2 regions of the Bacteroides sp. RTP21281st1_H5_RTP21281_210402 genome follow, and region 1 is predicted to be linked to the other one. Evidence: riboswitches for the same ligand, from Rfam matches in the RefSeq annotation. Region 1 holds a riboswitch; the other holds the start of a gene.
The links. A riboswitch is a leader RNA that binds a small molecule or an ion and turns the genes downstream of it on or off. The one in region 1 is predicted to bind thiamine pyrophosphate.

Region 1 (11,140 bases):
GAAAGGCCCGCTATGACATTCGCCACACTTCAACTTATCAAAGACTTTCCTTCCCGCCTTGGCTTTCTCCGACAACTCTCCGTTTATCAGATACGGACTGGGAACCGGACGCAAAGACTTCATATAAGCATCTACACATTCGGCCATTTCTTCTTCGGGTTCATAGAACTGGATATAGCGGAAACCTGCCCGCACAGCAATTTCGGCTTTGGCACGAATACCCGAAATCATATTGGGTGGTGTCACATGACTATAAAGCATGCTCTTACAATTCTTGGGATTACCTACCCCGTCATTCATCAAGTCCCAGTTCATACCGTCCGTACGACCATCTCCGGGGTGACATCCGTTACAGCTTTGCCATCCTTGATAGCAATGTCCGGCATCATTAAAGTATTTCTCCCCTTTCTGCTCTTTTGTCTCGGTACGTCCCATATTCATGTTAACGGCAGTTACCGACAGCGTATTCACATCTACTATATTCAATATATCGGCAAAGTAGGTGGGAATAATCAGTTTATTACCTGAAATCAGGAGATTGCGCGGCCCGTTGCCCTGCAAAGGAATCCTTTTGCGTAGTCCATAGAGAAAGGTCAAGTCGTAGTCCAAACGACTTTTATCCTCATAACTCCTAAATTTATTCAGCATCCGGGAATGGTCGATGACACTGACTTCGTGTGTTCCGCTATGGGTTGCGTAGATATATTTCTCATCGCAGGCAATTCCCCATATACCGGCAGCCCCGCGGTCGGGCTCGTCCACCAATACAGCTCCTTCAAATTCCTGCTTTTCTACATTGATAATACTAAAGGCACTTGTATTCATCCAGCCCTGCTGTAATTGCGAAGTAGGCACCATAAAACGGCCTAAATTATGAGATACATAAATATACTTGCCATCGGGGGTAATGCATATATTCTTCAAAGCGTTACTGCCATTTGCCAGTTGGATGTCCTTTACTTTGGTAAAGCTCTTCATATCAATAACCGAGACACAGGCTGCCACTACATTCAGGTCTGCCCGCTGCGCAGGCAAGAAATTTGCAACAAACATATATCGTCCGTCTTTACTGAATATGGCAGACAGGGGTTCACGCAAGACTTTCACGCTTCGCACCACTTTACGTGACGCAATATCGATCTCACTTATGGTATTGGCAAATTGGCTACATACATATATATGTTTCTTGTCCGCATCAAATACAGGATAGCAAGCTCCCGAACCGGTAGGAATCACCGCTTCCACTTGTCCCGACTTCAATGACAGCACTTCCAACCGTCCGGTTTTCTCGAAAGTGGTCACATATGCCATATCCCCATCAAGCAAAAGTCCTGTAGGAGTTTCTTTGAACGGATAGGAACGGAGCAGAGTTTTCCCGTCAGCGGCAAAAACATCCAGCCGTTTCGTTCCCTTTTGAGTCATCAATAGTTCTCCTTTTCCATTGACGGCAGTGCCCGTGGTAAAGTAAGGCGGATTTCCGGCCGTTGCGAGGGATATGCCGCAGCCGAGCAAGCAAATTAGTAAAAAGCTCCTTATCATAGTATCTTGTGTTTTTAGGACGTTATCTTTTAAATTCTCCTGTATCCCAGTTCGGCAGAAATCTGCCCGGCTATCTCCTTGACAGTCTGCACGGTGCTTCGCAACTGTTCTTCCGTCAGACGGTCTTTGGGGCCTGAAATCCAAATAGAGCCACAGGGGTATCCCGTATAATTCAGGACAGGTGCACCCACGCAAATCACTCCGCTCAATTCCTCTTCGTTATCCAAAGCATATCCCTGCTGATAAACTTTTTCCAGTTCTTCTAAGTAAGCTTCCCGTGAAGTAATCGTACGGGAATTATAACGGGGGAAAGTCATATAGGAAAGATAACGGTTGCGGACGGTTACAGGCAAATAAGCCATAATGGCTTTTCCCGGTGCGGAGCAGTGCAACTCAAAAGGTTTGCCCGGCGACAATACAAAGCAGAACGCATGATGTCCCCGTGCCTGTTCGATAAAAATGCCTTTTTCGTCTCCCAATACACCGAAACAGGCTGTCTCTTTCGCCCTGTCCCTCAAATCACGCAGATGCGGCAGGACTGTTTCCAACAGATTGTGTTCATTCAGCGCACGGAAACCCAATGTCAGTAATTTCCGGGTTAACTTATAACGCTTGGTATCTTCACTAAAAGAAAGATAATCCAGACGTACCAATGTATTCAGGATGCGGTAGGCGGTAGTCTGCGATATATCAAGCGCCTGCTTGATTTCCTGCAATGTCTCCCCTTCCGACCGTGAAGAAAGATATTCAATCACTGCAATGCCTTTTTCCAAATTAGGCACTTTATAATTATCGTCTGCTTTTTCCAGACTTTGCTCTGTATTTTCCATATTTGGCAACATGTTTTCCACATTTGAAATATCATTCCAGCTTTTGATTAAAAATAGGGATGTTGCTCTTAAATGGAACTACAGATGTGCAAAAAGAAGTTAAGTATGCTGCATAACATATTTAAGAGACTAAATATGTATCCCATATTGATGCTTCACTTCGGCCATCACAAAGGTACTTTCCAACGACCCCAAACTATCAATCGTGCCTAACACATTCAGAATAAACTCCTGATAATATTTCATATTAGGAGCATGAATTTTCAGCAGGTAATCATAGCTGCCCGATATGTTATAGCATTCGGTCACTTCAGGAATATCCTGTATGATTCGGGTAAATTCAGCAGCAATATCCCGATTCAGCCGTCTGAGCTTCACACTACAAAACACCACAAATCCCTGATTCAGTTTTTCCGCATCGAGTACGGCGATATACTTCTTTATATAACCGCCACTCTCAAGCCGTTTGAGCCGTTCGAATACAGGGGTTGATGACAAACTCACCCGCGCAGCCAGCTCTTTGGTAGTCAGGCGGGCATTCTCTTGCAAAGTACGGAGTATTTGCAAATCCACTTTATCCAGTTTCTCTAATGTACTCATAGAATAATATTCTTCTAAAAGGTGAATTTAAAGAATGAAGCAAATCATCCATTCTATATAGAAGCACAAAAATAGCATTATTTTCTATATTTTCATCATATATTGTTCGATAACTCCACACACTCTAACTTTGCAAGAAAATAAAGAAAGAATATTAAACCTCAAAAAACATACGATTATGGCAACAAAGAATTTACACTTCGAGACTTTACAAGTACATGTAGGACAAGAACAGGCAGACCCGGCAACAGATGCCCGTGCAGTACCTATCTATCAGACTACTTCTTATGTATTCCACAATTCAGCTCACGCTGCCGCACGTTTCGGCCTGCAAGACCCTGGAAATATCTACGGTCGTCTGACTAACTCTACACAGGGAGTTTTTGAACAACGCGTAGCCGCCCTTGAAGGTGGAGTAGCCGGACTGGCAGTTGCTTCGGGTGCTGCCGCCATCACTTATGCTTTCGAGAATATCACCCGTGCAGGCGACCATATCGTAGCAGCCAAAACCATCTATGGCGGAAGTTATAATCTGCTGGCACATACGCTGCCCAGTTATGGTATCACAACTACTTTCGTTGACCCAAGCGATTTATCCAACTTCGAGAAAGCGATTCAGGAGAATACAAAAGCGGTATTTATTGAGACACTGGGTAATCCGAATTCCAATATCATAGATATAGAAGCCGTAGCCGAAATTGCCCACCGTCACAAGATTCCTTTGATTATCGACAATACATTCGGTACTCCTTATTTAATCCGTCCCATTGAACATGGAGCAGATATCGTGGTACATTCAGCAACTAAATTCATTGGTGGGCACGGGTCGTCACTGGGTGGAGTGATTGTTGATTCCGGCAAGTTCGACTGGGTAGCTTCCGGCAAGTTTCCACAACTTACCGAACCAGACCCTTCCTATCATGGAGTACGTTTTGTAGACGCTGCCGGTACAGCCGCTTACGCTATCCGTATCCGTGCTATTCTGTTGCGTGATACCGGAGCAACTATCAGTCCGTTCAACGCTTTCATCCTGTTGCAAGGACTTGAAACTCTTTCATTACGTGTAGAACGCCATGTGGAAAACGCATTGAAAGTTGTGAATTTCTTAAACAATCATCCGAAGGTGAAGAAAGTGAATCATCCGTCATTGCCCAGTCACCCCGACCATGCCTTGTATCAGCGTTATTTCCCGAATGGCGCAAGCTCCATCTTTACTTTCGAAGTAAAAGGCGGACAGGAAGAGGCACATCGTTTTATCGACAGTCTAGAGATATTCTCACTGCTTGCCAATGTTGCCGATGTAAAATCGCTCGTAATTCATCCTGCAAGCACTACCCACTCACAACTTAACGCACAGGAACTTGTCGAACAGGAAATCTATCCGGGCACAGTCCGCCTGTCCATCGGAACGGAGCATATTGATGATTTGATTGCCGACCTGGAACAGGCACTTGCCAAAATCTAAGACACAGCGGTTTATGTATGAACTTTCCGTCACTGTGGAACGTTATAACAATATAACATTAAAACATTGCAGTTATGGAAAAATATTTAATACACAGCAACGAACTGCATCTGATAGACGCAGAGAAAATCCATCAGGCCGTGGAAAAGATGGTGGAGTCACTCGATTTAGCCGCAGGTTCTACTACCAATTTCGACCTCTATCAGGTTGTAGAAGACTACTTTAAAGACCTTGAGAAGAGAAGGAAAATTAACCACGTACTGGGAATCAAAGAGGATAGATACGAACTGGTCGAAGACTTCGGCATCAAATAAGAGAAATTTCATTCATCACACCAGACAAGTTTTCTATAATAAATAAGGAAAGAGCCCCATTTTCAATGAAGCTCTCTCCTTTTTATTATAGACTATTTTATTATATATTTTACAATAATCAGTTCCCTTGATGTACGGTAAGCTGCGGGAACGGGAAATTGATTCCTTTTTCATTAAAGGTTTCGTAGATAGCCTTGTTAATATCAAAATATACTCCCCAATAGTCGCCACTGTTCACCCATACACGGGCTATGACATTCACACTGCTGGCATCCAACGCATGAAGGGCGATAAACGGAGCGGGATCGTTCAGGATACGTGAATCGGCAGCCAGTATGTCACGGACAATTTGCTGCACCTTATTATAATCTTCCCCGTAGTCGATACCGACAATCCATTCCACACGACGGGTAGTCTGCGTGTTATAGTTGGTCACTACTCCGCTGCTCATTGCGCCATTTGGAATATAAATCACCTTATTGTCTCCCGTAGCCAGGATAGTATGGAAGATCTGAATTTCCTTCACTGTCCCCGAAACGCCCTGGCTTTCAATCCAGTCACCAACTTTGTAAGGTTTGAACAGCAGCACGATCAGTCCACCGGCAAAATTCTGCAAGTTACCGGACAGCGCCATACCGACAGCCACACCGGCAGATGCCAACAGAGCCGCGAAGGAAGTAGTTTCGACACCCAGCGCACCGACTACTGAAATGATTAACAGAATAGTCAATGTTATATTTACAAGACTTTTGACAAAGGTCTTAATACTTATATCGACTTTCCGCCTGTCCAGAAGACGTCTGATAAATTTGTTAAGCATTGAAATAAGGAAACGTCCTACGATAAAGACGATTACCGCTATCAAGATACGTTCTCCGGCACGGATACCGAAGTCGACTAATTGTTGGGTTATTAACGAAAGTTTGTCCAAGCCTTCAGCATTGGCTATGGCTTGTTCCATCAATTTATCTGCGGCCACTTGCACGGAATCCGCCGCCTGTGTTGCCTGAAGTAATAGTAGCATAATTTAGAAATGTATTAAAATGAATAAATCGTTGTTTCTCTATTTCAACAAATTACAAAGTTATATTGTTTTTAGCAAATCTAAAAGTTTTTTTTGTTTTACTCCTGCAAAAGCCGTATTTTTGCAACCGATTCACTGGTAGGGGTGCCTTAACATGACGGGCTGAGAACATACCCATAGAATCTGAACCGGGTAATGCCGGCGTAGAGAACTAATTAATAAGCAAGATGAAAAAAATTGGATTGATGGCCGTCGCCTTATTGGGCGCAGGCGTTACTGTCCATGCGCAGACGAGTGCAAAGGACAGTATGAAAGTTGTAAACCTGCAAGAGGTGCAGGTAGTATCCACCCGTGCCACGGCAAAAACTCCGGTGGCATTTACCAACGTTAAAAAAGAACAGATTAGTAAACAGAACTTCGGACAGGATATTCCGTTCCTTTTATCTACCACTCCATCCGTACTGACTACTTCGGATGCAGGAACAGGCGTAGGATATACCGCCATCCGTGTACGTGGTACAGATGCTACCCGCATCAATGTCACCGCCAACGGTATTCCGATGAACGATTCCGAAAGCCACGCCATCTTTTGGGTGAATACTCCCGACTTCGCTTCTTCTCTGGAAGATATGCAGATTCAGCGTGGTGCCGGAACGTCCACCAATGGTTCGGGAGCATTCGGTGCCAGTATCAATATGCGTACACAGAGTATTTCTTCCAAACCTTACGCGGAAGTTTCCGGTTCTTACGGTTCATTCAATACGCATAAGGAAACGGTAAAGGTAGGAACAGGACTGATTAATAAATACTGGGCGTTCGATGCACGCCTTTCAAATATTCAGAGTGACGGCTATCGTGACCGTGCATCATCTGATTTGAAATCATATTTTGTACAAGGCGGATATTTCGGTGAAAACACGACGATTAAGTTTATCACCTTCGGCGGAAAGGAAAAAACTTATCATGCTTGGGATGGTATCAGTAAAGAACAGTTGGAAAATGACCGGACATACAATCCGAATGGAGTGATTCTCGACGATAACAAAGGAAAAGGAAATCCCATCGGTTTCTATGACGACCAAATGGATAATTACCGTCAAACTCATTATCAACTCCTGTTCAATCATATTTTCTCTCCGGCATGGAATTTGAATATCGCTTTTCATTATACCAATGGTTTCGGTTATTATCAGGAGTATAAGAACGGACGCAGCCTGGAAGAATACGGATTGAAGCCTTTCTATCTACCAGGCAATAGCGAGCCGCAGGAGAAAACAAATCTTGTCCGTCAAAAGTTAGTGGATAGTGACTTCGGTGGCGGTATCTTCTCATTGAATTATCAGAACGAGAAACTAAACGCTTCTTTCGGCGGTGCTTTGAACCGATACAGCAACGACCATTATGGAAAAGTACTGTGGGTGAAAAACTACACCGAACAGCTTGCCCCTGACCATGAATATTATCGCAACAACGGTGGAAAAACAGACGGTAATGTCTATTTGAAAGCTAATTATCAGTTGACCGGCGAATTAAGTGCTTACGCCGACCTTCAATATCGCTATATTCACTACACGATTGACGGAGATAACGACAAATGGGATTTCACTGCCACTCCCCCGCACCTACAGCGATTAGACGTGAGAGAGAATTTCAGCTTCTTCAATCCCAAAGCCGGACTTTTCTGGCAAATCAATCCGAATCATAGCGCCTATGCATCCTTTTCGGTAGCACAGAAAGAGCCTACCCGCAACAACTACACGGATGGTATGTTTGAAGAACATCCCACAGCGGAAAAATTACTGGACTATGAACTAGGATACACCTATCGCAACGAATGGTTTACGGCAGGTGTCAACTTGTATTATATGGATTATACCGACCAATTAGTATTGAACGGAAAGACCAATGATATAGGTGAAGCCATGGCAGAAAACGTAAAAAACAGCTACCGCATGGGAATCGAACTGGCATTGGGCGCTAAGTTCAATGACTGGCTGCGTTGGGATATCAACGGAACATGGAGCAAAAACCGTATCAAGAACTATGTGGGTTATGTGTATGACCAAAGTTTGGTGAATGGAGTAACCGATGATTTATGGACACAAACAGCGATTGAAGGTGGCAATAGTCCTATCGCTTTCTCCCCTTCTTTTATTGGAAACAGTTTGATTACTCTCGGCAGCAACGGGTTGGAAATTTCTTTCCAGTCACAGTATGTCAGCCGCCAGTATCTCGACAACTTCGGTACAAAGGAGAATTCACTCGACGCCTATTTTGTTAATCATCTTAGCGCATCGTATTCTTTCCAAACCCGCTACACAAAGGGAATTACAATAGGAGCTACCGTTTATAACCTATTCAACACGAAATATGAAACGAACGGATACTCACAAAGCGTTGCCCTTTACGAAAACGGAGACAAGACAAAGCCGTATGTGATAAAGCACGACCCGCGTTTCTATCCGATGGCAGGTACCAATATACTGGCACATATCACGTTCCGTTTCTAAACAGATTTGAATGATGGAAATGAATTTCCTTGAAATATTCGGTACAATTGTCGGTTTAGTCTACCTGTGGTTGGAATACCGGGCAAGTATCTATCTTTGGATAGCGGGGATTATCATGCCCGCCATCTATATCTTCGTCTATTACAAAGCAGGATTATATGCAGATTTCGGTATCAATATCTACTATCTGATAGCAGCTATTTACGGTTGGTTCTTTTGGATGTGGGGACAACGGAAAGGAAAGCGAAATCAGTCTATCGTTGACCATACAGGGAGTGATAAACCGAAAGCACTCCCTATCGTACATACACCGTGGAAATGCTATCTTCCGCTTTTACTGGTATTTGTCGTTGCATTTTTCGGCATTGCCTGGATATTGATTGAATATACAGATAGCAATGTGCCCTGGCTGGATAGCTTCACCACAGCATTGAGTATCGTCGGTATATGGATGCTGGCACGCAAATATATCGAGCAATGGTTTGCCTGGATTCTCGTAGACATCGTTTGTTGCGGACTGTATATCTATAAAGACCTTTATTTTACCTCTGCTTTATATGGACTTTACTCCATTATAGCTATCTTTGGCTACTTTAAATGGAAAAAATTAATGAGCATACAACAATGATAAGCGAACACTACACTCCCGAAGCCGTAATATTGGCAAATGGTGAATATCCTACTCATCCCTTTCCCCTGCAACTGTTGAAAGAAGCTAAATTCGTAGCTTGTTGTGACGGCGCAGCCAATGAATATATCTCCCGTGGACATACACCGGACGTGATTATCGGCGACGGCGACTCCCTTTCCCCCGAATATAAAGAACTTTTCTCCCCTATTATACATCAGATATCCGACCAGGAAACGAACGACCAAACTAAAGCCGTTCACTTTCTGCAAGAGAAAGGATTCCAAAAGATTGCTATCGTAGGAGCTACCGGTAAACGGGAAGACCATACATTGGGAAATATCAGCCTGCTCATGGATTATATGAGAGAAGGCATAGAAGTGCGGACTGTCACTGATTATGGTGTATTTATGCCTGCAAACGGTACACAGACTTTCAAATCTCAGCCCGGACAGCAGATTTCCATTATCAATTTCGGAGCGAAAGGATTACAGGGAGAAGGCTTGGTTTATCCGCTTAGTGACTTCACTAATTGGTGGCAGGGTACGCTGAATGAAGCAACAGCCGATGAGTTTACTATTCATTGTACGGGAGAATATTTGATATTCCTCACTTCTTTATAAGTCATATCGTTGTGCCAAGCTTGTGCAACCGCCTTGGCACAACTGTGCCACCCTTATGGCACGGCAGTGACACAGCATTGGCACAACCGTGCCATAGGAGTGGCACAAACCATTCATTGAAGCGCCTCAGGAGTATGTCCTAAGGCGTTTACAGGAAGACTTAATCAAATGGTAGAATCAGAGCGAAAGCAGATACTTCTTGAAGTCCGCAAAGTCTTTTGACATTTGAAGGCTCTTCTTCTCGCCTTTCATAAATTCCTGCAATTTGGCAGGTATTTCTACCGCTTCACCAATGATACTTTCTACAGTTTCCAAGAACTTGGCAGGATGGGCTGTTTCAAGGAATACACCCGTTTCGCCCGGTTGTAAGCCTTCTACTAATGCGCGATAGCCGCATGCACCATGAGGGTCGAGCAGATAATGATGTTCTTTCCAAGTCTCTTTCACAGTTTCCCGGATTTGCTCGTCGGTATAGGTAGTTCCCGAAATCTCGGCAGAGATAGCGGCATGAGAACCTTTATACAAATCAAGTACACGGGCAAAGTTGCTCGGGTCGCCTACGTCCATGGCGTTAGCGATGGTTGCGATAGATGGACGCGGGTTGTATTCGCCTGTTTGCAGATATTGGTAGAATATATCGTTACGGTTGTTGGCTGCAATGAAACGTTTCACGGGTAATCCCATTTTCTTACCGAACAGACCGGCAGTGATATTTCCGAAGTTTCCGCTAGGCACGCAGATTACTGCATTGTCAGCTTTTCCGGCACGCTTCAACTGGGCGTAAGCATAGAAATAATAGAATGCTTGCGGCAGAAAGCGGGCAACGTTGATAGAATTGGCGGAAGTCAGAGAAAGATGTTCGTTCAGTTCCTTATCCATGAAAGCCGATTTCACTAATGCCTGGCAATCATCGAATGTTCCGTCTACTTCGAGGGCGGTAATATTTTGTCCCAGTGTGGTGAATTGCTTTTCCTGTATTTCGCTGACTTTTCCTTTCGGATACAGTACATATACATGGATACCTTCTACTCCTAAGAATCCGTTAGCCACCGCACTTCCCGTATCACCGGAAGTAGCAACCAGTACATTGACATTTTTCTGCCCTTCTTTCTTGATGAAGTAACCGAGCAGGCGTGCCATAAAACGACCGCCCACATCTTTGAAAGCCAATGTAGGGCCGTGGAAAAGTTCGAGTGAATAGATATTTTCCGAGACCTTTACCAAAGGTACATCGAAACTCAACGTATCATATACAATCTGTTTCAGTATATCTGCCGGAACGTCTTCGCCGAAGAAGGCATCGGCCACACGATAAGCTATTTCCTGAAAAGATAAGCTGTCAATCGTATCGTAAAAATCTTGTGGAAGCGGCTTGATGGACATAGGCATAAACAGCCCTTTGTCGGAAGCAAGACCTTTCACCACCGCTTCTTGCAGGGAAGCGTCAGGTGCTTGTTTATTGGTACTATAATAAATCATAATTCGGATGCGTTATTTCATGAACTCTTTTATAAACTCGTCTTCTTTCAGCAGACCGTAACTACCGCTACAAGCCGATACCTCATCATACGTCTGTACTTCGTCCGGTTCGATGCCCGGATACCAGA
Region 2 (11,140 bases), on a different contig from region 1:
ATCATCCGCTTTGTCGGAGTCCTGGTCGGTAAGCAGGGCAATCTCCGAAAGGAAATCGGTAAGGGAAATATTCGGATTACCTTCTTCCTGCCGCAAAGCACAGAAGTCGTTCATACCATTCACCAGTTCTTCTATGTTTTCCTTGCGACTCAAATTCTCCGGAGAAGTGTCCTGACAAACATCATTGATAATGCCGGACTGCCGGATAATATCTGTTCCTATCTCGTAAGCGTTCTTATCCGCCTGGTCGGTAATAAAACCTTCTATCAGTTCACGGAAACCCTGAAGTTTGGTATGCGTCCCTTTGTTGATATTCAGTCCGTAGCTTAACGGTTCGCAGAGTGCTGCCCACAGGCTGACTCCATTATCGGTAGCTGCCGATATTATTTTGCCGACAGTCGTATCTCCGATACCACGGGCAGGATAATTGATGATACGCTTGAATGCTTCTTCATCATTCGGATTCACCACCAACCGGAAATAAGCGATGACGTCTTTTATCTCTTTTCGCTGATAGAAAGAGAGTCCGCCGTAAATCTTATAAGGCATTGTCCGTTTCCGAAGAGCTTCTTCAAAAATACGGCTTTGCGCATTCGTACGATACAGGATGGCAAAATCAGCATAGCCGTAGTCATGCTCCCGGCGCAATTCGGCTATCTTATTAGCCACAATATCACCTTCTTCCACATCACTGTATGCCTGAAATACGCCGATAGCTTCTCCTTTCTCCTTCTCGGAGAATACAGCTTTCCGTATCTGACGCTCATTCTTCTCAATCAGGCTGTTGGCAGCACAGACAATAGTCTGTGTGGAACGGTAATTCTGTTCCAATTTAAAGACTTTCGTGTCAGGATAGATTTTCGTAAAATAGAGAATATTGTCAATATCCGCTCCACGGAAAGAATAGATGCTTTGTGCGTCATCCCCTACGACACAGACACGCTGGTTCTCTTTAGTGAGTTGCAGGACAATGCTATGTTGGGCGTAATTGGTATCCTGATACTCGTCTACGAGCACATAACGGAACTGTTCCCGATAACGTGCGAGCACATCCGGAAAATCACGGAACAGAATGTAGGTATATACCAGCAGGTCGTCAAAATCCATAGCTCCCGCCTGGCGGCATCTTTCCCAATAACGGGTATAGATGTCACGAATAGCGGGCATTTTGGCTGCCATATCGCCTTCGTACGCTTCCTTATTGGCAGCATATCCCGTAGGAGTGACCAGATGATTCTTGGCATTGGAAATGCGGGATTGTACGATACCCGGTTTATAGGTCTTTTCGTCAAGCCCCATCTCTTTGATGATGGAACGGAGCAGGCTTTTACTGTCCGCCGTATCATAAATGGTAAACTGGGAGGTAAATCCGATATGTTGCGCTTCGGCACGAAGAATACGGGAGAATATGGAATGGAAAGTCCCCATCCACAAATAACGTGCCCGCTCCATACCTACCTGGCGGGCAATACGCTCTTTCATCTCACGGGCTGCCTTATTGGTAAAGGTCAGCGCGAGGATGTTCCACGGATTGTAACCGTTCTCCAGCAAATAGGCGATTTTATAAGTCAATACGCGCGTCTTCCCCGAACCCGCACCGGCTATCACCAGTGAAGGCCCGTCATTATAAGTCACTGCTGCACACTGACTCTCATTCAATTCCTCTATATAATTGGTACTCATAACAGCATTATAAAAACAATGAGGTTTTTTAACAAACCCTCGGCGTTCAATTTTGTTCTCAATACAAAAGTATAACATTCATTCGAGAATGAAGGTATTTTTATGATTTTTCATCACTAACTATTTTAACCTAACCCCCAAAAGCAATGAAAAGAGGTATATTTTTATCAATTATTTTAGGTTTGTGCCTGGTCGCCTGCATTCCACAGGCTATGGCACAGAAACAGAGCCGGTTGGAAAAACTGCTCAGGTATCTGAATGACAACGACGCTGACAAATGGCAGAAGAACCGCGAAAAGGTAGACGATGAAACGCAGGCATATTATGCCGAGGAACTGGCTTTACTAGATGTCCTCAACGACCTGTGGAACAAACAGAGCGAACAGGCCGCCACCGACTATTTCGGATGCTACGAGAAAGCCGCCAAAGCCTATTTTCCCAACATCTGCGACGAGGAGAAGATACAGCTTTCCAACGTGCAGGACAAGGCGGAGCAATCTATCGTCTATATTTTAGAGGCTTCGAAAGATCAGATTCCTTTCAGCCGGACACTGATGGACAGTATCCGTTCAAGCGGTTATCCCGCAGATTCCGCACTGATACAGAAGTTACGGGATATCCGCGAAATGTCACTACTGGAAGGTATGCTGAAAACACCTGCATCCGGCACTTATCAGACGTACATGACCGAGTATCCGAACGGAAAATTCATCTCCCAAGTCAATGCCGCCGAAAACAAACGGCTTTATCAGATTGTGAAGAGTAATCCGACACCGGAGAATTTCAAAGCTTTCTTTGATAATCCCGCCATGCAAAAATTCTTCACGGATAAGGATACCCGCCCGTTCCTGGGTGAAGTGCAAGCGTTATACGACAATTACCTGTTCCATAGCATTGACAGCTTACGGGAAGGGGGAAATGCAACGGCTATCCGGCAAATCATCGACGACTACAAGCGCACACCTTATCTGGATACCGCGGCGCGTACGCATCTGAATGATTTGGAATATCTTAGTGAGAAAGCGGATTTCGAGCTTTTAAAGCCGGCGATAGTCAGTTCTGAATCTTTGAGTCTGTTGCAGGAATTTCTTTGTACGCACAAATACAAGGAGTTTCGTGACCAGGCCAATGCGTTACGGACACCGTTTATCTTGCAAACAATCATCTCCACTCCCACTTCCGTGAAATATTATAATGCGGGACGACTGATAAAGTCTGCCGAAAACGACAGTACGGGGAATATCTCTACCACTTATTCATATGACGATAAGGGACAACTCATCTCCACGTTATCATTGACCATGAAAAACGGGCAGGCAAGCAATGAAATGCAGACAAACAGGCTGTACGACCCGCAAGGTCACTGCATCTTTGAAGTACAGACGAACCCGAAGACCAAGACGGACGTTTACCGGCGAACACGCCGTATCGGTGCCGATGGAAGCATCGAGAGCGATTCTCTAAGATATGCGGATGGCAGACTCATCATAAGTACTTATGATAAGCAGGGCTTATTGACCGAAGCCAAAGAGTATAATAAGAACGGAGAGCTCCAAGGCTACACCGCAAACAAATATGATGACAAAGGCAGATTGATTGCCTCACAACATCAGAACTTACTGTTCGCCAACTCGTCCGACCAGATTATTTCACAGAAAGATGCTTATGAATATGACAAATACGGTTACCTGACGCAGATTGTCTACCAGCGGATTATGGGCAACAACCAGAAAACGTCCGGCTGCCTGACTTGCTTGTACGATAAATACGGTAACCGGATTGATGGAAATTCTTACTATGAATATGACAATACGGGACAATGGATTTGCCGCACGAACCGGGACAACCCGAAAGAAGTGGAACGGATACAGTATATTTATAAATAAAACAAGATACTGTGAACATTTTGCGGAAGGCTTCTGTTATTATAGTATAACAAGCCAATTAAAACTTGTAACATTATGAATACTATATTAATGTCTTTAATTATGATGACCATGACTTACGAAATGCCTAAACTTCCTTACGCAAACAATGCGTTGGAACCTGTAATCAGTCAGCAAACGATAGATTTCCATTACGGAAAACATCTACAAACGTATGTAAATAATCTGAACAGCCTCGTACCGGGAACAGAATATGAAGGTAAAACGGTGGAAGAAATCGTTGCCGCAGCACCGGACGGAGCTATATTCAATAACGCCGGACAAGTATTGAACCACAATCTGTATTTCCTGCAATTTGCCCCGAAACCTGCGAAGAAGGAACCGGCAGGCAAACTGGGAGAAGCCATCAAACGTGACTTCGGCAGCTTTGAAAACTTCAAGAAAGAATTCAACGCAGCAGCAGTAGGATTGTTCGGTTCGGGATGGGCTTGGTTGTCCGTTGACAAAGACGGCAAACTGCACATCACTAAAGAAGGAAACGGAAGCAACCCTGTACGTGCCGGATTGAAACCGCTTCTCGGATTCGATGTGTGGGAACACTCCTATTATCTGGATTACCAAAACCGCCGTGCCGACCACGTAAACGCCCTGTGGAACATCATCGACTGGGATGTGGTTGAAAAAAGAATGTAACCGGACTTACTGACTAAACTATACTAATGAAAAGGTCGTTGTGAAAATCACAGCGGCCTTTTTTTACGACAATAATGAAAAAAAACTACTGATTTAGTGTTTTTCTGTTTCTTTTTCGCTTACTTTGCCCCCGTAAAGACAAAGGGGTGCCCCATGAGGGGCTGAGATTATACCCTAGGAACCTGATGCAGTTAGTACTGACGTAGGGATTGTGTTTCTTCTTATCGCCTTTCCATAAAAGCACGCTCTTTGTATTTACTTTCAACTTATTTATTCTGATAGGACAATGAAAGTACAAGTGAACAACAAAGAGGTGGAAATTATTCCTGACTCTACCCTTACACAACTGACAGCACAACTCGAACTTCCGGTTCAGGGTATCGCTATCGCCGTGAACAACAAAATGATTCCCCGCACTGAATGGGAGCGTTTCATGCTGCATGAGAATGACAGTCTGGTAATTATCAAGGCAGCTTGCGGAGGATAAAGTGATGGTCAGCCTACAATTTATCACGCATCAGACCGAACGGTATTCATACCTCGAATCGGCACGTATGGCACTCGAAGGCGGGTGCAAATGGATTCAACTACGCATGAAGGATGCTCCTCCCGAGGAAGTGGAATCGGTGGCGCTGCAACTGAAACCGCTTTGTAAAGAGTACGAAGCTATCCTCATCCTTGACGACCACGTCGAACTGGCCAAAAAGCTGGAAGTGGACGGTGTGCACCTGGGTAAAAAGGATATGCCTATCGACCAGGCACGGCAGACACTCGGAGAAGCCTTTATCATCGGCGGCACGGCAAACACATTTGAAGATGTCGTACAGCATTATCGCGCCGGAGCCGACTATCTCGGCATCGGGCCTTTCCGGTTCACCACTACCAAAAAGAATCTAAGCCCTATACTGGGCTTGGAAGGATATTCGTCCATCCTTTCCCAAATGAAGGAAGCGAATATCGGACTGCCCGTAGTGGCTATCGGTGGAATCACCAACGAGGATATTCCTGATATTCTCCGCACAGGAGTCAACGGGATTGCCATGTCCGGCACGATTCTCCGGGCGGAAAATCCGGTAGAGGAAACACGTAGAATCATTGAAAGTGATTAATAATTTGTCAGATGATAAATGAAAATTTAATTCAGACAGAAGAACAAAAGAACATAAAATAAAACAGTAGTTCAATAACAGCAAAATAACTATCTAAGCGCAGCTCTTTATGTTCTTTTGTTCTTCTGTCCAAAATTTGAATAATCAACTAAAATACATAGACATGGAAAAGTTAGTAATTGCGGGACGTGAGTTTGACTCACGCCTTTTCCTTGGAACAGGAAAATTCAATTCCAATGAAGTAATGGAACAGTCCATTCTGGCTTCAGGCACAGAAATGGTGACGGTTGCCATGAAACGTATCGACATGGACAATAAAGAGGACGACATGCTGAAACATATTATCCATCCGAATATCCAGTTATTGCCCAATACTTCCGGTGTACGTGATGCGGAAGAAGCTGTTTTTGCCGCACAGATGGCGCGTGAAGCGTTCGGTACGAACTGGCTGAAACTGGAAATTCATCCCGATCCCCGTTATCTGCTCCCCGACTCTATCGAAACACTGAAGGCTACGGAAGAGTTGGTAAAACTGGGCTTTATCGTATTGCCTTATTGCCAGGCAGACCCTGTACTTTGCAAACGGTTGGAAGAAGCCGGCGCGGCTACCGTTATGCCTCTCGGTGCTCCGATTGGCACGAATAAGGGATTGCAAACCAAAGAATTCCTACAAATTATTATCGAGCAGGCAGGTGTCCCCGTTGTTGTTGATGCCGGTATCGGCGCGCCAAGCCATGCTGCCGAAGCCATGGAACTGGGTGCTTCTGCCGTATTGGTAAATACGGCAATCGCCGTTGCCGGAAACCCGGTAGAGATGGCAAAGGCTTTCAAAGCTGCTACCGAAGCCGGACGGCGGGCTTACGAAGCGGGATTAGGACTGCAAGCGGACAATTTTATAGCTGAAGCAAGCTCACCTCTGACTGCTTTCCTGGATAAATAATATGAATGAGTAGCTGACTACTAAAAGAACAATTATGGAACAAAGAATAAAATTTCCCCGCTCCCAAAAAGTATATTTGCCCGGCAAACTTTATCCGGATATCCGTGTAGCCATGCGGAAAGTGGAGCAAGTGCCCAGCGTCAGTTTTGAAGGTGAAGAAAAGATTGCGACACCGAATCCCGAAGTATATATATATGATACCAGCGGCCCGTTCAGCGACACGGATATGAGTATCGACCTTAAAAAAGGGTTACCGCGAATGCGTGAAGAATGGATTGTAAGTCGCGGTGATGTGGAACAACTTCCCGAAATTACATCCGAATACGGACGCATGAGACGGGATGACAAGAGTCTCGACCACCTGCGTTTTGAACATATCGCCCTGCCTTATCGTGCAAAAAAAGGGGAAGCTATCACCCAAATGGCATATGCCAAAAGAGGAATCATCACTCCCGAGATGGAGTATGTGGCTATCCGTGAGAATATGAACTGTGAGGAATTGGGAATAAAAAGCCATATCACTCCCGAGTTTGTCCGCAAGGAGATTGCGGAAGGACGTGCCGTACTGCCTGCCAATATCAATCACCCGGAAGCTGAACCGATGATTATCGGACGCAACTTTCTAGTGAAAATCAATACGAATATCGGAAACTCCGCTACTACTTCGAGCATTGACGAAGAAGTGGAAAAAGCATTGTGGAGTTGCAAATGGGGCGGTGATACGTTGATGGATCTCTCTACGGGAGAAAATATCCATGAAACACGCGAGTGGATTATCCGCAATTGCCCCGTTCCGGTCGGCACGGTTCCTATCTATCAGGCGCTCGAAAAAGTAAACGGCGTGGTGGAAGACCTGACATGGGAAATCTACCGGGACACTTTGATTGAACAATGCGAGCAGGGAGTGGATTACTTTACGATTCATGCGGGTATCCGCCGCCATAATGTACACCTTGCCGATAATCGCCTGTGTGGTATTGTCAGTCGCGGGGGAAGTATTATGAGTAAATGGTGCCTGGTGCATGACCAGGAGAGTTTCTTGTACGATCACTTCGATGATATTTGCGATATCCTGGCAGAGTATGATGTAGCGGTGTCTCTGGGAGACGGACTTCGTCCGGGTTCTATCTACGATGCCAACGATGAAGCTCAGTTTGCAGAACTGGATACGATGGGAGAACTCGTGCTCCGTGCCTGGGAGAAGAATGTCCAGGCATTTATCGAAGGCCCCGGCCATGTTCCGATGCACAAGATTAAAGAGAATATGGAACGTCAGATTGAGAAATGCCACGATGCGCCGTTCTACACGCTCGGCCCGTTGGTGACGGATATTGCTCCGGGATACGACCATATCACTTCCGCTATCGGTGCCGCACAAATCGGATGGCTGGGTACGGCAATGCTTTGTTATGTGACTCCGAAGGAACATCTTGCCCTGCCGGACAAAGAGGATGTCCGTGTAGGAGTTATCACCTACAAGATAGCTGCTCATGCCGCCGACCTTGCCAAAGGGCATCCGGGTGCACAGGTACGTGACAACGCATTGAGCAAAGCGCGTTATGAATTCCGTTGGAAAGACCAGTTCGACTTGTCACTCGACCCGGAACGGGCACAGACTTATTTCCGTGCAGGACACCATATCGACGGAGAATATTGTACGATGTGCGGCCCTAACTTCTGTGCGATGCGATTATCACGTGACTTAAAGAAACGATGAACGGAATAGTGATTAGTGATTAACCCGCAAAAGGACATCACTAATCACTCACAGCAACCATTAATCACTAAAAAACTAATCACTAATAAAAATGTTCTCTGACGAATTAGAAAAAATATCCTGGGAAGAGACGACAAAAGCCATCTATTCCAAAACTGATGCTGATGTACGCCGTGCATTAGGCAAGAAAGAACATTTGGACGTCAACGACTTTATGGCGCTGATTTCGCCTGCCGCCACTCCTTACCTTGAAGTGATGGCACGCCTTAGCCAAAAATATACAATGGAGCGGTTTGGCAAGACCATCTCTATGTTTGTGCCGCTCTACCTGACTAATTCATGTACCAATTCCTGTGTCTATTGCGGTTTTCATATCAGTAACCCGATGAAAAGAACGATACTGACCGAGGAAGAGATAATCAATGAATACAAGGCTATCAAACGGCTGGCTCCTTTTGAGAATCTTCTGCTCGTGACGGGTGAGAATCCTGCGGTAGCCGGAGTTCCGTACATCGCCCGTGCACTGGATTTGGCAAAGCCTTATTTCAGTAATCTGCAAATCGAGGTGATGCCGCTTAAAGCGGAAGAATATAAGGAACTGACGGAGCATGGACTGAACGGAGTAATTTGTTTTCAGGAGACTTATAATAAGTCAAACTACAAGACGTATCATCCAAGAGGCATGAAGTCAAAATTCGAATGGCGTGTGGATGGGTTCGACCGCATGGGACAGGCAGGCGTGCACAAGATTGGCATGGGTGTCCTGATCGGACTGGAAGAATGGCGGACAGATGTCACCATGATGGCTTATCATCTGCGTTATCTGCAAAAGCATTACTGGAAAACAAAATACAGCGTCAACTTCCCGCGTATGCGCCCGTCGGAGAATGGCGGTTTCCAACCGAACGTAATCATGAACGACCGGGAACTGGCTCAACTGACATTCGCCATGCGTATCTTCGACCATGATGTGGACATCTCTTATTCTACCCGTGAAAGTGCTGAAATCCGGAATAACATGGCTACACTGGGTGTAACGACCATGAGTGCGGAAAGTAAAACAGAACCGGGAGGATATTACAGTTATCCACAGACACTGGAACAATTTCATGTCAGCGATGAACGGAAAGCGGTGGAGGTTGAACGTGATTTGAGAAAGTTAGGACGTGAACCGATTTGGAAGGATTGGGATCAGTCTTTCGATTTTAAAAGATAAACGGATGCGGTACGACAGACAAACGATTCTTCCCGAAATAGGAGAAGAAGGTCAGAAGAAACTGTTGGATGCCAAAGTTCTCATAGTAGGCGTGGGAGGGTTAGGCTCTCCCATCGCCCTCTATCTGGCGGGTGCTGGTGTAGGCTGTATCGGGTTGGTGGATGACGATGTGGTAAGCATCAGCAATCTGCAACGGCAAGTGCTCTATTCCGAGAAAGAACTGGGTAAGTCCAAGGCAATATGTGCGGCGGAGCGACTATCCGCCCTTAACAGTGAAATCAAGGTACAGCCCTACTCCACCCGGTTGACCGAGGATAATGCTCGTGATATTATCAGGGAATACGATATGGTCGCAGATGGTTGCGATAACTTCGCCACACGCTATCTGATTAATGATATTTGCATCGAACAGGGAAAGCCGTATATATACGGTGCTATCTGCGGTTTTGAAGGACAAGTTTCGGTATTCAATTTTGGAAAACGGAAGAAAAATTACCGTGATCTCTATCCTGACGAAGAAGAAATGAAGCGGATACCACCGCCACCGAAGGGTGTGATGGGAATTACTCCCGCCGTTGTAGGAAGCATTGAAGCTACGGAAGTTCTGAAAGTTATTGGTGGATTTGGCGATGTTTTGGCAGGTGAACTATGGACTATTGACTTGCGTACATTGCAATCTAACAAATTTTCACTATAAACGTTGGTTTCTGATATAGTTAATCACTAACTTTGCTAAACAATCCAAGTTAACAAAGGAAATGAAATTAATTGTAGTCACCACACCCACTTTCTTCGTTGAAGAAGATAAGATTATTACTGCTCTTTTCGAAGAGGGCCTGGATATCCTACATCTTAGAAAACCGGAAACTCCGGCCATGTATTCAGAACGATTACTGACTCTTATCCCGGAAAAATATCACCGACGCATTGTCACGCACGAGCATTTTTATCTGAAGGAGGAATTCAACCTGATGGGGATTCACTTGAATGCGCGAAATCCGAAAGAGCCTCACGACTATGCGGGGCACGTCAGTTGTTCTTGCCACTCCGTCGAAGAAGTAAAAAATAGAAAGCATTTCTATGATTATGTTTTCATGAGCCCTGTCTATGACAGTATCTCTAAAGTGAATTATTATTCTACATATACTGCCGAAGAATTGCGTGAAGCCCAAAAGGCTAAAATCATTGATTCCAAAGTGATGGCATTGGGGGGTATCAATGAAGACAATCTGCTGGAAATTAAAGATTTCGGTTTTGGGGGAGCTGTCATACTGGGTGACCTTTGGAACAGGTTTGATGCTTGCTCGGATCAGAATTATCTGGCGGTGATCGAGCATTTCAAGAAGTTGAAGAAATTGTCGGATTAAAGAAAGAAGTTTATCAAAATTGATAGTGTACCTTCAATAATATAAGAAAAGCCGTTGCGAATCATCTTCTGCAACGGCTTTCCTTTTCTTTATATCCTGTTCTGTTATCAGAACTTGTATCCTACAATGATAGAGAAGTTCATGTTTTTAGGATTGCCAACTTTTTGTACATCTACCAAACCGAATTGGCCATCCAAGCCTGCAATAATTCTGCCGAATTCCAATGCTACTCCAACACCAAGACCTGCATCAAAACGCTTAATTCCATCATCACCGAAAGTATCTTCCTTATATTCCACATTACCCATATCAGCTTTCGTTTTTCCAGCAACACCACATGAAAAATAAGGCCCTGCATTAACCACAAGATTCGTATTATCAGCTACATTGAAACGAGCCGCCGCCATTACTGGTAATTCCAGATAATAAGCATTGATTGTAACTTCATCTTTCTTAGCACCTTTACCAGTCAGAAATAGAGAAGGTTGCAATGACCATGTGTCATCAAAAGCATATTCAAAACCGCCAC

Region 2: another riboswitch for thiamine pyrophosphate. It lies ahead of thiS (sulfur carrier protein ThiS); the one in region 1 lies ahead of AB5443_RS14260 (TonB-dependent receptor).

The regions. Positions count from the first base shown of each region.
Region 1 covers NZ_JBCOWR010000009.1:48,131-59,270, reverse strand. Annotated here, with positions in the region: gene AB5443_RS14290 (YVTN family beta-propeller repeat-containing protein) at 1-1,539, opposite strand, end outside; gene AB5443_RS14285 (IclR family transcriptional regulator) at 1,569-2,369, opposite strand; gene AB5443_RS14280 (Lrp/AsnC family transcriptional regulator) at 2,499-2,969, opposite strand; gene AB5443_RS14275 (O-acetylhomoserine aminocarboxypropyltransferase/cysteine synthase family protein) at 3,148-4,434, shown strand; gene AB5443_RS14270 (hypothetical protein) at 4,509-4,748, shown strand; gene AB5443_RS14265 (mechanosensitive ion channel family protein) at 4,867-5,772, opposite strand; TPP riboswitch at 5,903-5,999, shown strand; gene AB5443_RS14260 (TonB-dependent receptor) at 6,000-8,282, shown strand; gene pnuC (nicotinamide riboside transporter PnuC) at 8,296-8,910, shown strand; gene AB5443_RS14250 (thiamine diphosphokinase) at 8,907-9,533, shown strand; gene thrC (threonine synthase) at 9,711-11,012, opposite strand; gene AB5443_RS14240 (cofactor-independent phosphoglycerate mutase) at 11,025-11,140, opposite strand, start outside.
Region 2 covers NZ_JBCOWR010000004.1:296,053-307,192, reverse strand. Annotated here, with positions in the region: gene AB5443_RS08425 (ATP-dependent helicase) at 1-1,683, opposite strand, end outside; gene AB5443_RS08420 (RHS repeat protein) at 1,830-3,569, shown strand; gene AB5443_RS08415 (superoxide dismutase) at 3,645-4,262, shown strand; TPP riboswitch at 4,395-4,488, shown strand; gene thiS (sulfur carrier protein ThiS) at 4,549-4,749, shown strand; gene AB5443_RS08405 (thiamine phosphate synthase) at 4,754-5,371, shown strand; gene AB5443_RS08400 (thiazole synthase) at 5,535-6,311, shown strand; gene thiC (phosphomethylpyrimidine synthase ThiC) at 6,346-8,028, shown strand; gene thiH (2-iminoacetate synthase ThiH) at 8,120-9,244, shown strand; gene AB5443_RS08385 (HesA/MoeB/ThiF family protein) at 9,249-9,941, shown strand; gene AB5443_RS08380 (thiamine phosphate synthase) at 10,003-10,611, shown strand; gene AB5443_RS08375 (porin family protein) at 10,719-11,140, opposite strand, start outside.